DNA from 4 places in the Glutamicibacter sp. FBE19 genome. Region 4 is predicted to be linked to each of the others. Evidence: riboswitches for the same ligand, from Rfam matches in the RefSeq annotation. Region 4 holds a riboswitch; each other region holds the start of a gene.
The links. A riboswitch is a leader RNA that binds a small molecule or an ion and turns the genes downstream of it on or off. The one in region 4 is predicted to bind thiamine pyrophosphate.
Positions count from the first base shown of each region.

Region 1 (3,663 bases), on a different contig from region 4:
CGCTGCCACCAGCTGCCCGCTGGCAGCTTGCGGGTCGTCGGCATTGCAGATGGCGCGGACCACGGCCATACCTGCTCCGCCGCCAGCGCGGATGGCGCTGGCATCCTGCGCGGTGATCGCCCCGATGGCTATGCAGGGCAGGGAAGTCAGCGATGCGGCGCGGGCAAAACCGTCCAGCCCAATCGGGGTTGGGTGGTCTTTTTTGGTTGGAGTGGCACGCACTGCGCCGACCCCCAAGTAGTCGATCGCCTCGGCATCGAGGTTGGCCTGTGCCAGCTGGGCATCGGTGGAAGCGCTCAAGCCGATGATGCCTTCGCCCATGATCTGGCGTGCCAGGCGCACCGGGATGTCCTTCTGGCCGATGTGGATTCCACTGACCGTTGCCCCGGCCGCGCGGGCCGCCAAGAACACGTCGATCCGGTCATTGATCAGCAGCTTCGCCTTGCCTTCGGTGAGGCGGGCCGCGGCGTAGGCCAGTTCGAAGAATTCGCGCGCGGTCTCGTCTTTGGCTCGCAGCTGGATCCACTCGATGCCGCCGGCCACCGCCCCTTCGATGACTTCCAGGGTGGTGCGTGGCGTGCAGCTGGCGGTGTTGGCTACTAGGTATGCGCCGATATTATCCATGGTTCAATTCCTCGTACTTCAAATTCTGTAGTTCTTCAGGTTCCGTGGCGGCCAGGGCATCAAGGAAGGCCACGGCAAAACTCCCCGGACCGCTGCTTGCCGCCAGCGCCTTTTCTGCGGCGAGGCCATAGAATCCGTGGGCAGCGATGGCCGCGTCAAAGGGGTCCTCGTGCACTGCGAGCATGCCCGCGTTGAAGGCGCCCAGCGCGCATCCTCCACCGGTGATCCTGGTCAACCCGATCCCGTTGGTATGCACCAGCACGGTGCGGTGCGCGTCGATGATCGCGTCCGCTTCACCGGAGATGGCAACAACGCACCCGTGCTCCTTGGCCAATTCGCGTCCGGCGTCCAGGGCTGCCTGCACGGTATCTGCTGCATCAACACCTCGGCCGCTGGAATCCTTGCCCGCCAAGGCCAGGATTTCCGAGGCATTGCCGCGGATCAAGGCCGGACGCTGCTGCACAATGCGTCGTGCGAAATCGGTGCGCACCGAAAGGGCGCCCACGGCTACTGGATCCAATACCCAGGGGGTGCCAGCCGCGCTCGCCGAGAGGACCGCTTCCTCCATGGCAACCATTTGCTCGGTGCTTGGAGTGCCCAGATTCACCAGTACCGCGGAAGCCATGGCGGCAAACCCTCCGGCCTCTCCGGGCAGGTTGGTCATCGCCGGCGATGCGCCGGAGGCAAGAAGGACATTGGCGGTGAAGTTGGTGACGACAGCATTCGTCAGGCAAAAAACCAAGGGGGAGCGTTGCCGGTATTTTTGGGCAACGATAGGCAGAGTCATGCGACATCCCTCCGCTAGCGTGAACTAGATCAGGTTCGACGGGTTTCATCTCAGTCGGCTTCTCCGGCACCCCGTGTCACTGATTTAGAGAGTACGCAGAAGGGGTGCCCAGAACAAATCCTCAGGGTTCGCGTCGTGCCACCAATGCCTTGAGTGTCGCGGCGTCAACATGCTGCGCCGCCGCCAATTTCCACAGCTGGTCCACCGCGGCCACCAGGTCTTCGTGGGTATCAACAGATCCGGGTCGTTCGCTCACTATGGTGCCTGCGCGGCGCCTCGAGGAAATCAGCCCTTCGGCTTCCAGCTCCTTATAGGCGCGAGCCACCGTTCCGGCTGCAACCCCCAAGTCCGTGGCCAGCGCGCGGACGGTCGGCAATCGGTTGCCCGGCGCCAACTCGCCAAGGTTGATGAGCGCGGCAATCTGCGAGCGGATCTGCTCATAGGGTGCGGTGGCTGCCTCAAGGTCCACACTGATCTGTGTGCTCATGCGGACGTTGACCTCTGCAAGGACATGACTTCGCTGTCCTTGGGGCGTTCGAGGAATATGACCGCCGGAACGCAGAAGATCATGATGGCAAGAAGATCCAGGCGGACCGGGAACGCGTAGCCGACAACCAGCATGGCCGCGACGGCACTGGTGACCGCTCGCAGGGAACGCAGTTCCAAAACCCTTCGGTACCAGATTTCTTCAGCGGCCGTAACGTTCCACGGGATAATGGATCTACGCGCGAACCAGGCAAATCCCATATGCGCGAGGACGAGCAGGACTACCAGGGCAATGACAACCACTTTGCTTGGCGCAACGAAACCCCATAAGTAGTCCAACGGGGGAAAGAGCAAGAAGTACAAGCACGCAGCTATGAGCAATCCGGCGCAAATATAAGGCCACATGGGCAACTTTGCCGAATGCTTGGGAGCGGCAGAAATCTGCCGTGAAACCACGTTCGCGTACCCGAGGTAAAGCGCATTCAACGCAAGGTAGAACACTGCGGCACTGGTGAACAACACCAGCATCCAAGTCTCGCGCTCGCCGGTAGGCAACTTGTAGTCATCGCTGACAGGCAAATTCGGCCATGCGATGAAAATGGCAACGAACATGAGCAGGGCTGTCGCGTATTGCAGGGAGAACAGCTGATCGCGCAGCCTGCTGAACCCGGTGCGTTTTGCCCGCGGGAGATTTTCAAAGTTCGTCGGCGGTCGCCAGAAAAGCATCAAGACCGAAATGCCCAGGACAGCGTAGTTCGCCGTCCAGTCCAGGTTGTTGCCGATTTTGTACATGCTATCCATGTACTCGATCCCCGCACCTGATCCATCAATGTAGCGTGTGGACTCGTTGTGGAACCAGCGCGCCTTGTAGTGCAGGGCCTCTCCCGCCTGTACCGCCAGCGATACGGCAACGGTGCGGTAGAGGCGGTTCAGCCAGATGGTGCGCAACAGCCGGTTATTGTGCTCGGAGATTCCCGGAAGTGGCCGACGCCTAAGAATGACAATGGAAGCTACGATTGCAGCCAATGCGAGGATTCCGAAGCTCACGTAGAGGTAAGGAAGGATCTCTCCGGCAGCACGCAATCCGTCCTGCGAAGGATTGCTGTAGGAGTAATCATCGGCACTGATTTCAGTCTCTGGCAATGGTGCAATGGCTGCGACGTCTCGAACAGAGTAAACCGTCACGCAGGCCAGGATCAGAACAACCAGCGTTGCTGCAACGAGCTTCTTGGGTATCGGGCTCGTCAAGGAACGTGGGGCAAGAGTCGCGGTGCGCAGCGGCTTCAACCGGCGTGGCCAGGTGTACTGGCTGGCGACATAGATGAAAGCGACCCACAGGCCAGGGGTGGCTGCTGAAGCAATGCCCATCGCAACATCGAGATTGCTTTGATCGCTTATGGGCACGTCCACGGCTTCGCCGAACCAATTGCTTGAGGCAGTGGCAAAGTAGCCGATGATTGCACACCACAATGCGTGCTGTCGTGCGCTTCTGAGCAGTTCACCGTTCTTAGCACGACCGAATGCCCGCAATAAGAAATAAACAACCAGCGCCGCTACGGCAAATGTGCCGAATTGTGTTGATAGAGATGCCATCGTGCCTCCTCGGTGATAATTAATGTATCAAACAGTTGATACATAATGAATCCTTCGGCGCATTAATCGATGGAATTTCCGTTTGGTGACGTACGCTCAAATCATGGGTCTGTTTACTTCCACTCCGTTGCCCGAGCCGGTCGGCGATTCCGCCCCTCCGGTGGACGAGCATC
Region 1 covers NZ_JACKQN010000017.1:4,438-8,100, forward strand. Annotated here, with positions in the region: gene thiD (bifunctional hydroxymethylpyrimidine kinase/phosphomethylpyrimidine kinase) at 1-1, opposite strand, end outside; gene thiE (thiamine phosphate synthase) at 1-624, opposite strand, end outside; gene thiM (hydroxyethylthiazole kinase) at 617-1,411, opposite strand; TPP riboswitch at 1,401-1,495, opposite strand; gene H6F58_RS17585 (GntR family transcriptional regulator) at 1,533-1,898, opposite strand; gene H6F58_RS17590 (hypothetical protein) at 1,895-3,490, opposite strand; gene H6F58_RS17595 (aldehyde dehydrogenase family protein) at 3,594-3,663, shown strand, end outside.
Region 1: it holds a riboswitch for thiamine pyrophosphate, as region 4 does, so the genes downstream of both, thiM (hydroxyethylthiazole kinase) here and thiO (glycine oxidase ThiO) in region 4, are expected to answer to the same signal.

Region 2 (3,663 bases), on a different contig from region 4:
TGATCGGCTGCTACCGAGTAGATCGCTTCAGCGTGTGCTGCTGCCAGTTCACGGCCAGCTGGCGAGGAGCCTGCTTGGAACATGACAGGCTCGCCATGAACTGAGTTGGGCATATTCAAGGGACCTCGCACCGAGAAGTGCTCGCCTTCGTGATTGATTTCTTGAAGCAATCGCGTATCGGTGAAATTTCCGCCACGGTCAATTTGGACTGCTTGATGCGGATATGATCCCCACAACTTGCGCAAGACGTCAATGAATTCTGCGGCTCTGCCATATCGCTGCGCGTGCGCAGGCAGCTCGGTGAGCGAATGGTTCTGCGCTTCGGTATCCCACATGCTCGTCACCACGTTGATCCCGGCGCGCCCGTTGGACAAATGCTGCAAGCTGCCCAGCATGCGTGCCGCGTGGAAAGGAGAGTAGAAGCTGGCCGAGATGGTGCAGACCAGTCCGATATTCGTGGTGCATTGGCTGATCGCCGACAACAGCGTCACCGGCTCAAAGAACCAGGTGGGACCGGCCTGCGCAGCTGAGGCTGACACCGCTTGGCCATCGGCGAAGAACACCGCGTCCAACAGCCCCTTCTCAGCCAGCTGGGCCAGCTTGATGTAGTACTGGGTATCGGGAAGCTCTTCGGCCGCCGAGTCCTCGGCACGCCAGGCCGCTTGGTGATGCCCGGTTCCATAGAGGAACAGATTCAAATGTACCTGTTTCTTCTGGCTCATCCCTTCACCAGCCCGCCATCCACGATAAGGTTCTGACCTGTAACCCCACGAGATAGCGGGGAAGCGAAGAACAGGACGGTATCGGCCAGTTCCGCTGGCGTGGTGACTCGACGCAATGGCGTTCCCGAGGCGATCAGGTCGAATACTGCCTCGGGGGTCGCAGCCGAGGCGTCGGTGGTGCGCAGGAGCCCTCCAGAAACCATGTTGACGTTGATTCCTTCTGGCCCAAGATCATCAGCGAAGGTACGGGTCAGGGACAGCAGCGCAGCTTTAGTGGCGGTGTAGTCGTGGTACGGAACCACCGGGTGCTGGAATAGGTTGGTGCCGATATTGATGATGCGGCCAAATCCTGTTTGCCGCATTCCCGGCAGTACAGCCTGGATGGCAGCTACGGGAGCCAGCACCGATCCGGCGAACTGGGCACTGAGCTCTGCGGCGGAAATCGCTTCGGCGGTGGAGCGGGCGTCGCCATTAAAGGAGAAATCCACCAAGGCATTGTTCACCAGAGTTGTCACCGGCTGTCCAAAATGATCTTCGGCTTCAGCCACCATCGACTTGAGCGCAGATTCGTTGCGAACATCAGCCTGAATGGCTACTGCATCATTCGGGTAGAGCGCGACGAGATCATTGGCTGCTTGTTCCGAAGAGTTGTAATTGATGACGACTTTCGCGCCAGCTGCAAGGAAGGCCTTGCTGATGGCGGCACCGAGCCCTCGAGCTCCGCCGGTGACAAGAATGACCTGCTCTTCAAGTGGAAGGGCAATGGGGGTTGCTGGTGATTGGGTGTCCGTGCTCATCTTGTTTGAACTCCTTGACGGCGTCTGTTGGCGAATGGATTTTTGACCAAAGACGCGGACGGTTCAAGCACTTCGGGTGCACACATACGCAGAATCCAGGACATTCCCTTCGCCAGTACTAACTGGATCAGGTTCAACGGGTGTTCTCTCAGCCGCCCTGCGGCACCCCGTGTCACTGCTCCCATTAGTAGCACACGCACGGCTTAGCTGTAGAACATTACTTCATGAATCCCGCGCGTATCAGCACTCGGTTCTTGGGCAACCCGGGGTTGAGCGCCATCTGGAACCGTGATTTCCCGGCTCCATTCGGCAGCGGGATTTGCGCAACGCAAGGAAACCCATGCCACCACTTCGCTGCTTTCCCGACAAGATACAGATAAATCGGCCTTGAGGTCGGAAACCGAGTTGACCAATGCATATCGAGGAACAGAAACTCGATAGCCAGCAGGTCTCGACATGATCGCTAGAACTGGTTCACACCGATCTCACACTAAAACACGGCATGGACGCAGCTAAATGGTCCACCCCGCTTCATATAGTTTCCTAAGGGCCTGTCCCCCTTGCCAACTGTCGCTTTCCTAGGAGTCGTACTTCCGCATGCAGCTGCTGCGCCGCGCAATCTCATTTGCACTCATCGCTTCATCCCTTGCCCTCACTGGATGCTCAACTCTTGATTCCATCGAGCAGTATCGAGTTCCCGACGCGCAGGCTGACACTACCCACAACAGCGCGGAGCAACGCGCCAGCTATGCTGACTCGCTTGAGTTGCTCGCGGATATCGACGTCAAGGGCCGTGCCCCCAAGACTGGCTATGAACGGGAAAAGTTCAGCAAGGGTTGGAAGGATCCGGACCGCAACGGTTGCGATGCCCGCAATGACATCCTGGCTCGCGACTTGGAACACGTGAAATACAAATCTGCGTCGAAGCCTTGCGTAGTGCTCAGCGGAACTTTCCACGACCCGTATACCAACACCACCATCAATTTTGTTCGGGGCCAGAAAACCAGCACCGCAGTTCAGATCGACCACGTTGTCGCGCTGTCGGATGCCTGGCAAAAGGGCGCCCAGCGCTGGGACCAGGAAGCTCGTTTCGAATTCGCCAATGACCCGCTAAACCTCATGGCCTCGGACGGGCCGACGAACGCGGCTAAAGGCGACAAGGATGCCGCAACATGGCTTCCTCCCAACAAGAGTTTCCGCTGCGAATACGTCTCACGCCAGACTCAGGTCAAAGCGAAATATGGGGCTTGGATGACCAAGGGCGAACACGATGCCATCGAACGCATCCTGAAGGCTTGCGTGTAGTTAGCCTAAAGTCGCAGTGAAAGATCCTCCTTAAGGGCTATCGTCAAATCGATGGATTTGTGACAGTATGGATATTACTCAAGCCAATAGTCATTATGTGTGGTGATTGTTGGCAAAATTTTCTGCTGCAAAGGTCAATGATGAAGACACGGTTGTCGGGAGCGCTCTTGCTGCTTGCCAGCGTGTGCCTTTTTGGTTTTGCCCTGAACGCCGCGCATCGAGACACAGCCATGGCTTGCTGGATCCTGTCCACAGTCTTCTTCATCGCGGCTGCCATGCTCATGCTCGGTGCCATCGTAGGAGCTTCCTCGGTCACAGCAACCAAATCACGCCACAACCGACGGCTCTAGCCGCATCAAGTTTTTTCGAAGCAACGTATCAACCACAGGCTGGTGCGTTGCTTCGACTATTTAACCGCTAGTTCTCATGGCCCTGCACAGCAATTTAACCCGCAGGCATCGACAGGTTCACCTAGATGCGATAGACATAAGTCTTGTCACACCCGTCACTTTTAGGAGTACCCATGTCTGCATTCGCGCAGATGAGAAAACTCGGTTTCGCCTCCTTGGCCACCCTCTCGCTCATGGCCACAGGAACAGCCATGGCGCAGGCAATGCCCACCGAGGAATCAATCAGCACTGCTTCCCCAGCAGCTGATCCTGTAACCCTGGATCTAGTTGGCATTAATGACTTCCACGGCCGCATCGCTGCCGATCGGGACTCTGCCGGCGCTGCAGTGCTCGCCGGAGCTGTGGACCAGCTGCGCGCCGAGAATGAAAACACGTTGTTCGTATCGGCCGGCGACAATATCGGGGCTTCGACCTTTGCTTCCGCGTCCC
Region 2 covers NZ_JACKQN010000004.1:212,567-216,229, forward strand. Annotated here, with positions in the region: gene H6F58_RS09175 (NtaA/DmoA family FMN-dependent monooxygenase) at 1-722, opposite strand, end outside; gene H6F58_RS09180 (3-oxoacyl-ACP reductase) at 719-1,519, opposite strand; TPP riboswitch at 1,606-1,699, opposite strand; gene H6F58_RS09185 (HNH endonuclease family protein) at 2,117-2,824, shown strand; gene H6F58_RS09190 (hypothetical protein) at 2,962-3,174, shown strand; gene H6F58_RS09195 (bifunctional UDP-sugar hydrolase/5'-nucleotidase) at 3,348-3,663, shown strand, end outside.
Region 2: it holds a riboswitch for thiamine pyrophosphate, as region 4 does, so the genes downstream of both, H6F58_RS09180 (3-oxoacyl-ACP reductase) here and thiO (glycine oxidase ThiO) in region 4, are expected to answer to the same signal.

Region 3 (3,663 bases), on a different contig from region 4:
GGTGGCGGCGAAAAGCGCTTCGGTGGCCGTGGCGGCAAGGATCGCTTCAGCGATTCGGGTCGCAGCGGTGGACGTCGCGACTACTAAGCCAGCACTCGCTGCAGCTTATTAGCTAGCACAGCATAATGCCCCTGGATCAAGCCGAAAGGCTTGATCCAGGGGCATCATCGTTTCCAGAACAACAGGGGCCGCAGCACCAGCTCTACGGGGCGGTACTGCCTACCGGAATCTCATCGCCGAGATAGACTTTTCCGCCGCTTTCTACGAACTCCCGGCTCTTCTGCGCCATGCCGGCCAACGCAGCTTGCGCTTCCGCTGAGCCGTACTCGTCGCGAATGTCCTGGGAGATGCGCATGGAGCAGAACTTCGGGCCGCACATCGAGCAGAAGTGGGCTGTCTTGGCAGGTTCCGCAGGCAACGTCTCATCATGGAATTCCTGCGCTGTGACCGGGTCCAAGCTCAGGGAGAACTGGTCGTTCCAGCGGAACTCGAAGCGCGCCTTGCTCAGTGCATCATCGCGGGCGGTGGCCCCAGGATGCCCCTTGGCCAGATCTGCGGCATGCGCTGCAATCTTGTAGGTAATCACACCGGTTTTCACGTCATCGCGATTAGGCAATCCCAGATGTTCCTTGGGTGTGACATAGCAGAGCATGGCGGTGCCATAGCGGGCGATTTCGGTGGCGCCAATGGCGCTGGTGATGTGATCGTAGCCGGGTGCGACATCGGTGACCAACGGGCCTAGCGTATAGAAGGGCGCGCCGTCGCACAGTTCCTGTTGGCGTTCCACGTTCTCGCGGACCATGTGGAACGGGATGTGCCCCGGTCCTTCCACCATTACCTGAACATCGTACTTCCACGCGCGCTTGGTCAATTCGGCAAGGGTATCAAGTTCAGCGAATTGGGCCGCATCATTGGCGTCGGCAATGGATCCCGGGCGCAGCCCGTCGCCCAATGAGAAGGCCACGTCGTACTGCGCAAAGATTTCACACAACTCGTCAAAGTGCGTGTAGAGGAAATTCTCCTGGTGATGAGCCAGACACCATCCGGCCATGATGGATCCGCCGCGCGAAACGATCCCGGTGACGCGGTTGGCTGTCAGCGGGACATAGCGCAAGAGCACGCCGGCATGGATGGTCATATAGTCCACGCCCTGCTCGCATTGCTCAATAACGGTGTCCCGGAAAATTTCCCAGGTCAGTGCGTTCGCTTCGCCATTGACCTTTTCCAGGGCCTGGTAGATCGGCACGGTGCCGATGGGGACCGGCGAATTTCGAATGATCCATTCGCGGGTGGTGTGGATGTCATCGCCGGTCGAAAGGTCCATGACAGTGTCTGCACCCCATTTGGTGGCCCACTGCAATTTGGAGACTTCTTCGGCGATGGAGCTGGTCACTGCTGAATTGCCGATATTCGCATTGATCTTTACGAGAAACGCCTTGCCGATGATCATCGGTTCGGATTCAGGATGGTTGATATTCGAGGGGATGATCGCTCGTCCGGCGGCAAGCTCGCTGCGCACCAGCTCTACATCGCATTCTTCGCGCAATGCTACATAGCGCATTTCCGGGGTGATGACTCCCGCACGAGCGTAGTGCATTTGAGTCACTGCTGCCCCGTCTACGGCCTTGAGCGGCGGAGCGGAACGTCCAGCCCACTCATCGCTGGCAGTACCGCGGCGGACCGCTGAACGCCCATCGTCATGCAGGTTCCGCTCGCGTCCCGCATAGCGCTGCACGTCTCCACGCTCAAGAATCCAGGATTCCCGAAACGGCTTCAGTCCCTGCGTTGGTTCACTTCCCGGACCGCTGGTGCGATACACAACCACCGGCTCGTTGGGCTGGCCATTAGGGGAGTCCGCAAGCTGGATCTGCGTAACCGGAACTGAAATCCCATCGGCTTCGCGGAACGCGAGAGAGTGGGCGGAATGCTGTTCAAATTGTTCCATTGAGAAACTCACTTCCTTCGCCGGCATTACCCGGACAGGTTCAACGGTCGCGGACAGCTGCAGTCCGATCTCAGCCCTTGCCATGGGGCTCCCGTGTGGTCGCAGATGACACTAGCACGAAAATTTCTATCGGAGGCAAATGGGCCACACGGTGACGATCGGCCAGCGAAATGTTTTGTGCGAAGCGAGGATGAAATCCTGGCCATATTCGGTCCAGAATAAAAGTTCTGGGTAAACGAAAAGAGAGACAATCTGCAATCAGATTGTCTCTCTTATTTCGAGCCCCCTGCCGGAATCGATCCGGCGACCTCGTTCTTACCAAGAACGCGCTCTACCACTGAGCTAAGGGGGCAACGAGTAAATACTCTACACAGGTTTCTGACGTTTGCAAAATCCTGAATGAATTTGTAGCTGAGGTCACAAGCGTACTACTCAAGTCCGGAATGCGGACGGCGGGTCACTGCCTGCAGAAGTTTTCCGGGCGCCAGTATCCGATCAGGGAAAAAGTCTATTGGCGCCACATGGAGCATCGATGAAATCTGGTTCTTCTGGCCGCATTTGGGGAGTTCTTGGGACTCGCCTATTCGTATCCGGAGCCCTTGCAACATTCCTGCTGCGTTCGACGGGTACTGGGCTTGCTTGCCATGAAAATTAGAAGTGTTGCAAAGGTGCGCATAATTGCAGGCTGATCACCAAATTCCCCTCAGTGAGCATCGTCACCAAAGCACTTTTGTGCCACTGGTTGTGCCGCGCAAGTGCCAAAATTGCCAATAATCAATTCTGACTAGTAGTTATTCGCCTGAGCGGTATCGAATTAGAGGGTTGAGCGCCGATTTTTGTTTGTGCGGGAATCCGTGTAGAGTATTTACTCGTTGCCCCCTTAGCTCAGTGGTAGAGCGCGTTCTTGGTAAGAACGAGGTCGCCGGATCGATTCCGGCAGGGGGCTCTGAGTGAGAAGCTTTCTTGGCTTCTACTGGATTGCTTCTCACTTGTGGCGGCGTAGCTCAGCTGGTTAGAGCGCACGACTCATAATCGTGAGGTCCCGGGATCGAGTCCCGGCGCCGCTACAGATTTTGCCCCGAAATCCCCGGATTTCGGGGCTTTTTCGTTTCTGAAAATATCGGTAGCGAACAAGGCCTCCGAGCGCAACAATCTTTCGCTCGGAGGCCTTGCTCTGTTTTTTTGGACTAGCGCTACTGGGTAGCGCCCTTGTCGCGGTGGTCCTTGCCCGTTGAAGCTTCCTTGGCAAGCATGAGCAGTCCTTGTATTACCTCCGCGTCTACTTCTTGCCCGTTAGCGTTTTCGTCGTTGGCATCGTGGCCATGAACCTCGGTATGCAGTCGCTGCATCTGCATATCAAGCTTGGTGGCTACGGCTGCGGCTTCGGCAAGTTCTGAAGCCAAATAGGCAGGGACTTCGCCTTCGTACTTGTAAAAGATCTTGTGTTCCAGGCTGGCCCAGAAGTCTTGGGCGATAGTGCGGATCTGCAGCTCAACAATGACATTCACCGGTCCGTCCGAGAGGAAGACCGGGATTTCAACGATGGCATGCACGCTCTTGTAACCGCTTGGCTTTGGATTCTTGATGTAATCCTTGATCTGGATGACTCGAATGTCATTTTGCGCGGTCAAGGTATTGAGCACCTTGTAGATGTCCTTCACAAAGCTGCAGGTGATTCGGACACCGGCGATGTCGCTGATGTTCTCCCTGATGGCTGA
Region 3 covers NZ_JACKQN010000011.1:82,127-85,789, reverse strand. Annotated here, with positions in the region: gene H6F58_RS15630 (DEAD/DEAH box helicase) at 1-87, shown strand, start outside; gene thiC (phosphomethylpyrimidine synthase ThiC) at 203-1,945, opposite strand; TPP riboswitch at 1,941-2,050, opposite strand; tRNA gene H6F58_RS15620 (tRNA-Thr) at 2,226-2,297, opposite strand; tRNA gene H6F58_RS15615 (tRNA-Thr) at 2,820-2,891, shown strand; tRNA gene H6F58_RS15610 (tRNA-Met) at 2,939-3,012, shown strand; gene H6F58_RS15605 (GTP pyrophosphokinase family protein) at 3,139-3,663, opposite strand, start outside.
Region 3: it holds a riboswitch for thiamine pyrophosphate, as region 4 does, so the genes downstream of both, thiC (phosphomethylpyrimidine synthase ThiC) here and thiO (glycine oxidase ThiO) in region 4, are expected to answer to the same signal.

Region 4 (3,663 bases):
CTCAATGAGATTCTGGAACTGGGTGGCAAGATCCTCTTCGGTGCAGCAATCGTTGCCGCAGGCTTCGTCGTCGCTAACGTGATCGGCAAGTTCATGGGCGACACCACTGCGTCGAAGATTATCCGCTACACGGCCATTGCGCTGTTCGTTGCAATGGGCCTGAAATACATGGGCATTGCGGACTCGATCATCAACATGGCCTTCGGCGCAATTGTCATCGGCGCAGCCCTGGCAGCGGCCCTGGCCTTCGGGCTTGGCGGCCGCGAAGCAGCAGCTCGCACCCTGAACAAGATCGATACCGACAAGCTGAGCTCCAACGGCCCGGATTCGGCACCACCGGCACCGCCGGCGTCGCCAGGCATATAAACATCCCGAACAGAACCTAAGGGGACGTCAGGAGCGTCGCGGAATCCACCGAGGATTCCGCGGCGTTTCTGTGTCTGGGCCCAGCCCTAGGGCAGGCGAAGTGGCAGCGGAGCTACAGCGCCGGGCAAATCAGTTCTTAGCCGGGCGTAGGTGTAGACGTCGATGCGTTCACCATCGACGAGGAATTTGCCCCGCTCGGTTCCTTCACGCAGAAAACCATTGTTCTCGGCCACGCTGCGTGAACCGGGATTATTGGCCCGCAGGCCAAGCTCCAAGCGGTAGAAATCAAGATCATCAAAAAGATAATTCGCCAGTGTGGCAACTGCCCTCGTAGTGAGCGAACGACCGCGATACTCCTTATGCATCCAGTACCAAATCCAAGCATTGGCATTTGAATGATCCAGCGTCCCGCAAACAAGCCCGATCAACCGGTCATTGGCAGTGATCGCCAACGGGAATTGGCTTTGTTCGCCGTTCAACAGGGCATCTACGTAGGCCCGTGCTTTTGCCGGCGTATCGGCATCGCCTTGGCGCCGCATATCCGGATGGGAAATGAACGCCTCGTATACGGAGCCCGCGTCCAACGCGCTGAGCTGCCTCACGCTGAATTCCTCGGCAACGCCTGTTGCCCGGACGCTGCCAGGCCCTGCAGGCTTGCTTCCGCCGTGGCCTGTGAGCGTGCCTTGGTGAAACAGCATCTGCCACTTGCCTTGCTCGCGGAACCATAATGAGCTGCGAAGTGCCGGGCGATGGCCGCTGGCCTTCCAGCGCAATTGGATGAGGTTTTCTGATAGTCGGATGGCCAAGGGCTTGCTAAAGCGCAACCGCTCAGCGGAAGGATCTTCAGTGGCCAGCAATTCCATGACTTGATCCCTGTCGTACGTTCTTCCGCTTGCGCCGATTTCGAAGAAGTTCTCATGCAGGATTTCGCCAAGCAATTTTCGGTTGCCACGCAGCGAGGCACTGAGAAGCTGCTGTTCCAGACCGGCAACCGCTCTGAATAGTTGAGAATCGACGGGCAATTCTGAGGGATATTCCTGTTGCGCCATGCCGGTAAGTACATCACAAAAGATGACGGAACTAAGTCAACTGCAGTTCGCTTTTCAGGGCTGCCTCATGCTTATAATCGCAAATACTCCGCGGGAGCCTGAAACCGACCAGGCTGAGAGGGCACTGAGCCGACCGCTACACCTGATGCGGGTCATGCCGCCGTAGGAAGGAAGCGTGCCACTGTGCATGTCAACATTGTTGGCTCCGGAATCATCGGCCTAGCCACCGCATTCGAGCTCAGTTCACGCGGCCACACCATCACCATCATCGACCCGGCACCTGGCCAGGGCGCCAGCTACGCAGCGGCCGGGATGCTGGCCCCAGCTGCCGAAACCGTCTGGGGCCAAGGCCCCCTGCACCAGTTGCTGTCCGCATCCAGCGCCCGCTACCCCCAGTTCGTTGATCGCCTGGAAGCGGCCACGGGCGTGCGTCCCGACTACCTGCAAAGCTCAACCCTGGTCGTCGCGGCAGAACCTGCCGACCGCGAAGCGCTCCACGATCTCGTGGAGCTGCAGAGCTCATTGGGATTGTCCGCCGAAAAACTGCTGCCGAGCCAAGCCAGGTCCTTGGAACCAGCCTTGGCCAGCAATATTTCCGGGGCGGTGCTCTGCGCTGAGGACCACCAGATCGATCCCCGTTCCGTCGTGCGCATCCTGCTCCAGCACTTCCACAATGACCTGGTCCATGAGCAGGCCGAAGAGCTGATCACCGAAGGATCACGCACCAGCGCCGTTCGCACGGCCACAGGAAAAGTTTTCGCAGCCGATCAAACCATTATCGCCACCGCGCTGGGCACGGTGAAGGGGCTGGGCAAGCTGCCATTGCGCCCGGTGCACGGCGACATCCTGCGGATTCAAAGCCCGCCAGGCCCCGCCCTGCTGACCAGGATTATTCGAGGCATTGTCCACCGGCAGAACGTGTATCTGGTTCCGCGCAAGGACGGCAGCCTCGTGCTCGGCGCCAGCGTTCGGGAAGACCAGAACCCGGAAGTCAATGTGGGCGCCATGTACAACTTGCTCGACAACGCCCGCAGGCTTGTCCCGGGAATTATCGACTGCTCGCTGAACGAAGTCATCGCAAGGCCAAGGCCGGCAACCGCCGATGACCGCCCGCTGATCGGGCGCATTGACCCGGGGCTGGTGCTCTCCACTGGCTATTCGCGCCATGGGGTGCTGCTCAGCCCCTTGGGATCCGAACTGACTGCGGATCTCGCTGAAAACAACAAAAGAAATCCACTGTTGAATGACGTTGATCCGCAACGTTTTCCAACACTTTCCGCAACCGCCGCACTGGAGGCCCTCGGATGACATCGATCAACATCATTTTTAATTCCCAGCAAGTTCAGCTGGAGGCCGGTACCAGCCTGCGCGAATTCATCAGCGCGCAAATCGGCAAGGAACTCGACGCAGATTCAAAAGCAGTCGACGGCAGCAAGCTGGGGGTGGCCGCGGCCGTGAACGGCGCAGTCGTTCCCCGCAGCAGCTGGAACAGCAAAGCTCTTGAAGACGGGCACAGCATAGAACTCGTTACGGCAGCCCAGGGAGGCTAAGCATGGAATCGCAAGAATTCACCGAGCTGGATCTCAACAACGATCCTTTTGTCGTCGCCGGGCGCACCCTTTCCTCGCGGCTTATCCTGGGCACCGGAGGGGCCACCTCATTAACCACGCTGGATAGCGCGCTCACCATTTCTGGCACGGAATTGACCACCGTTGCCATCCGCCATTTCTCTGCTGCCGGGGCAGGCAATGTCTATGAGCTGCTCCAGCGCAACAACGTCATTCCTTTGCCTAATACCGCAGGGTGTTTCACCGCCCGTGATGCGGTACTGACCGCGCAGCTGGCCCGTGAAGCGCTGGAAACGGACTGGATCAAACTTGAAGTGATTGCCGACGAGCACACCTTGCTGCCAGATCCGCTGGAACTGTACTCGGCAACCGAGCAGCTTGTGGCCGATGGATTCCAGGTCTTCGCCTACACCAATGATGACCCTGCACTGGCGCAGCGGCTCCAGGATGCCGGCGTGGCAGCTATCATGCCTGCTGGCGCTCCGATCGGTTCAGGTCTGGGAATTTTGAACCCGCACAATATTTCCACCATTGTTTCCCGTGCCAATGTTCCGGTGATCCTGGATGCCGGGGTGGGAACAGCCTCCGACGCGGCGCTGGCCATGGAACTAGGCTGCGATGCCGTGCTGCTGGCCAGCGCAGTGACTCGCGCGCATAACGCTCCGCTGATGGCCGCGGCC
Region 4 covers NZ_JACKQN010000008.1:63,371-67,033, reverse strand. Annotated here, with positions in the region: gene H6F58_RS13065 (mechanosensitive ion channel) at 1-366, shown strand, start outside; gene H6F58_RS13060 (GNAT family N-acetyltransferase) at 453-1,415, opposite strand; TPP riboswitch at 1,496-1,601, shown strand; gene thiO (glycine oxidase ThiO) at 1,599-2,723, shown strand; gene thiS (sulfur carrier protein ThiS) at 2,720-2,965, shown strand; gene H6F58_RS13045 (thiazole synthase) at 2,968-3,663, shown strand, end outside.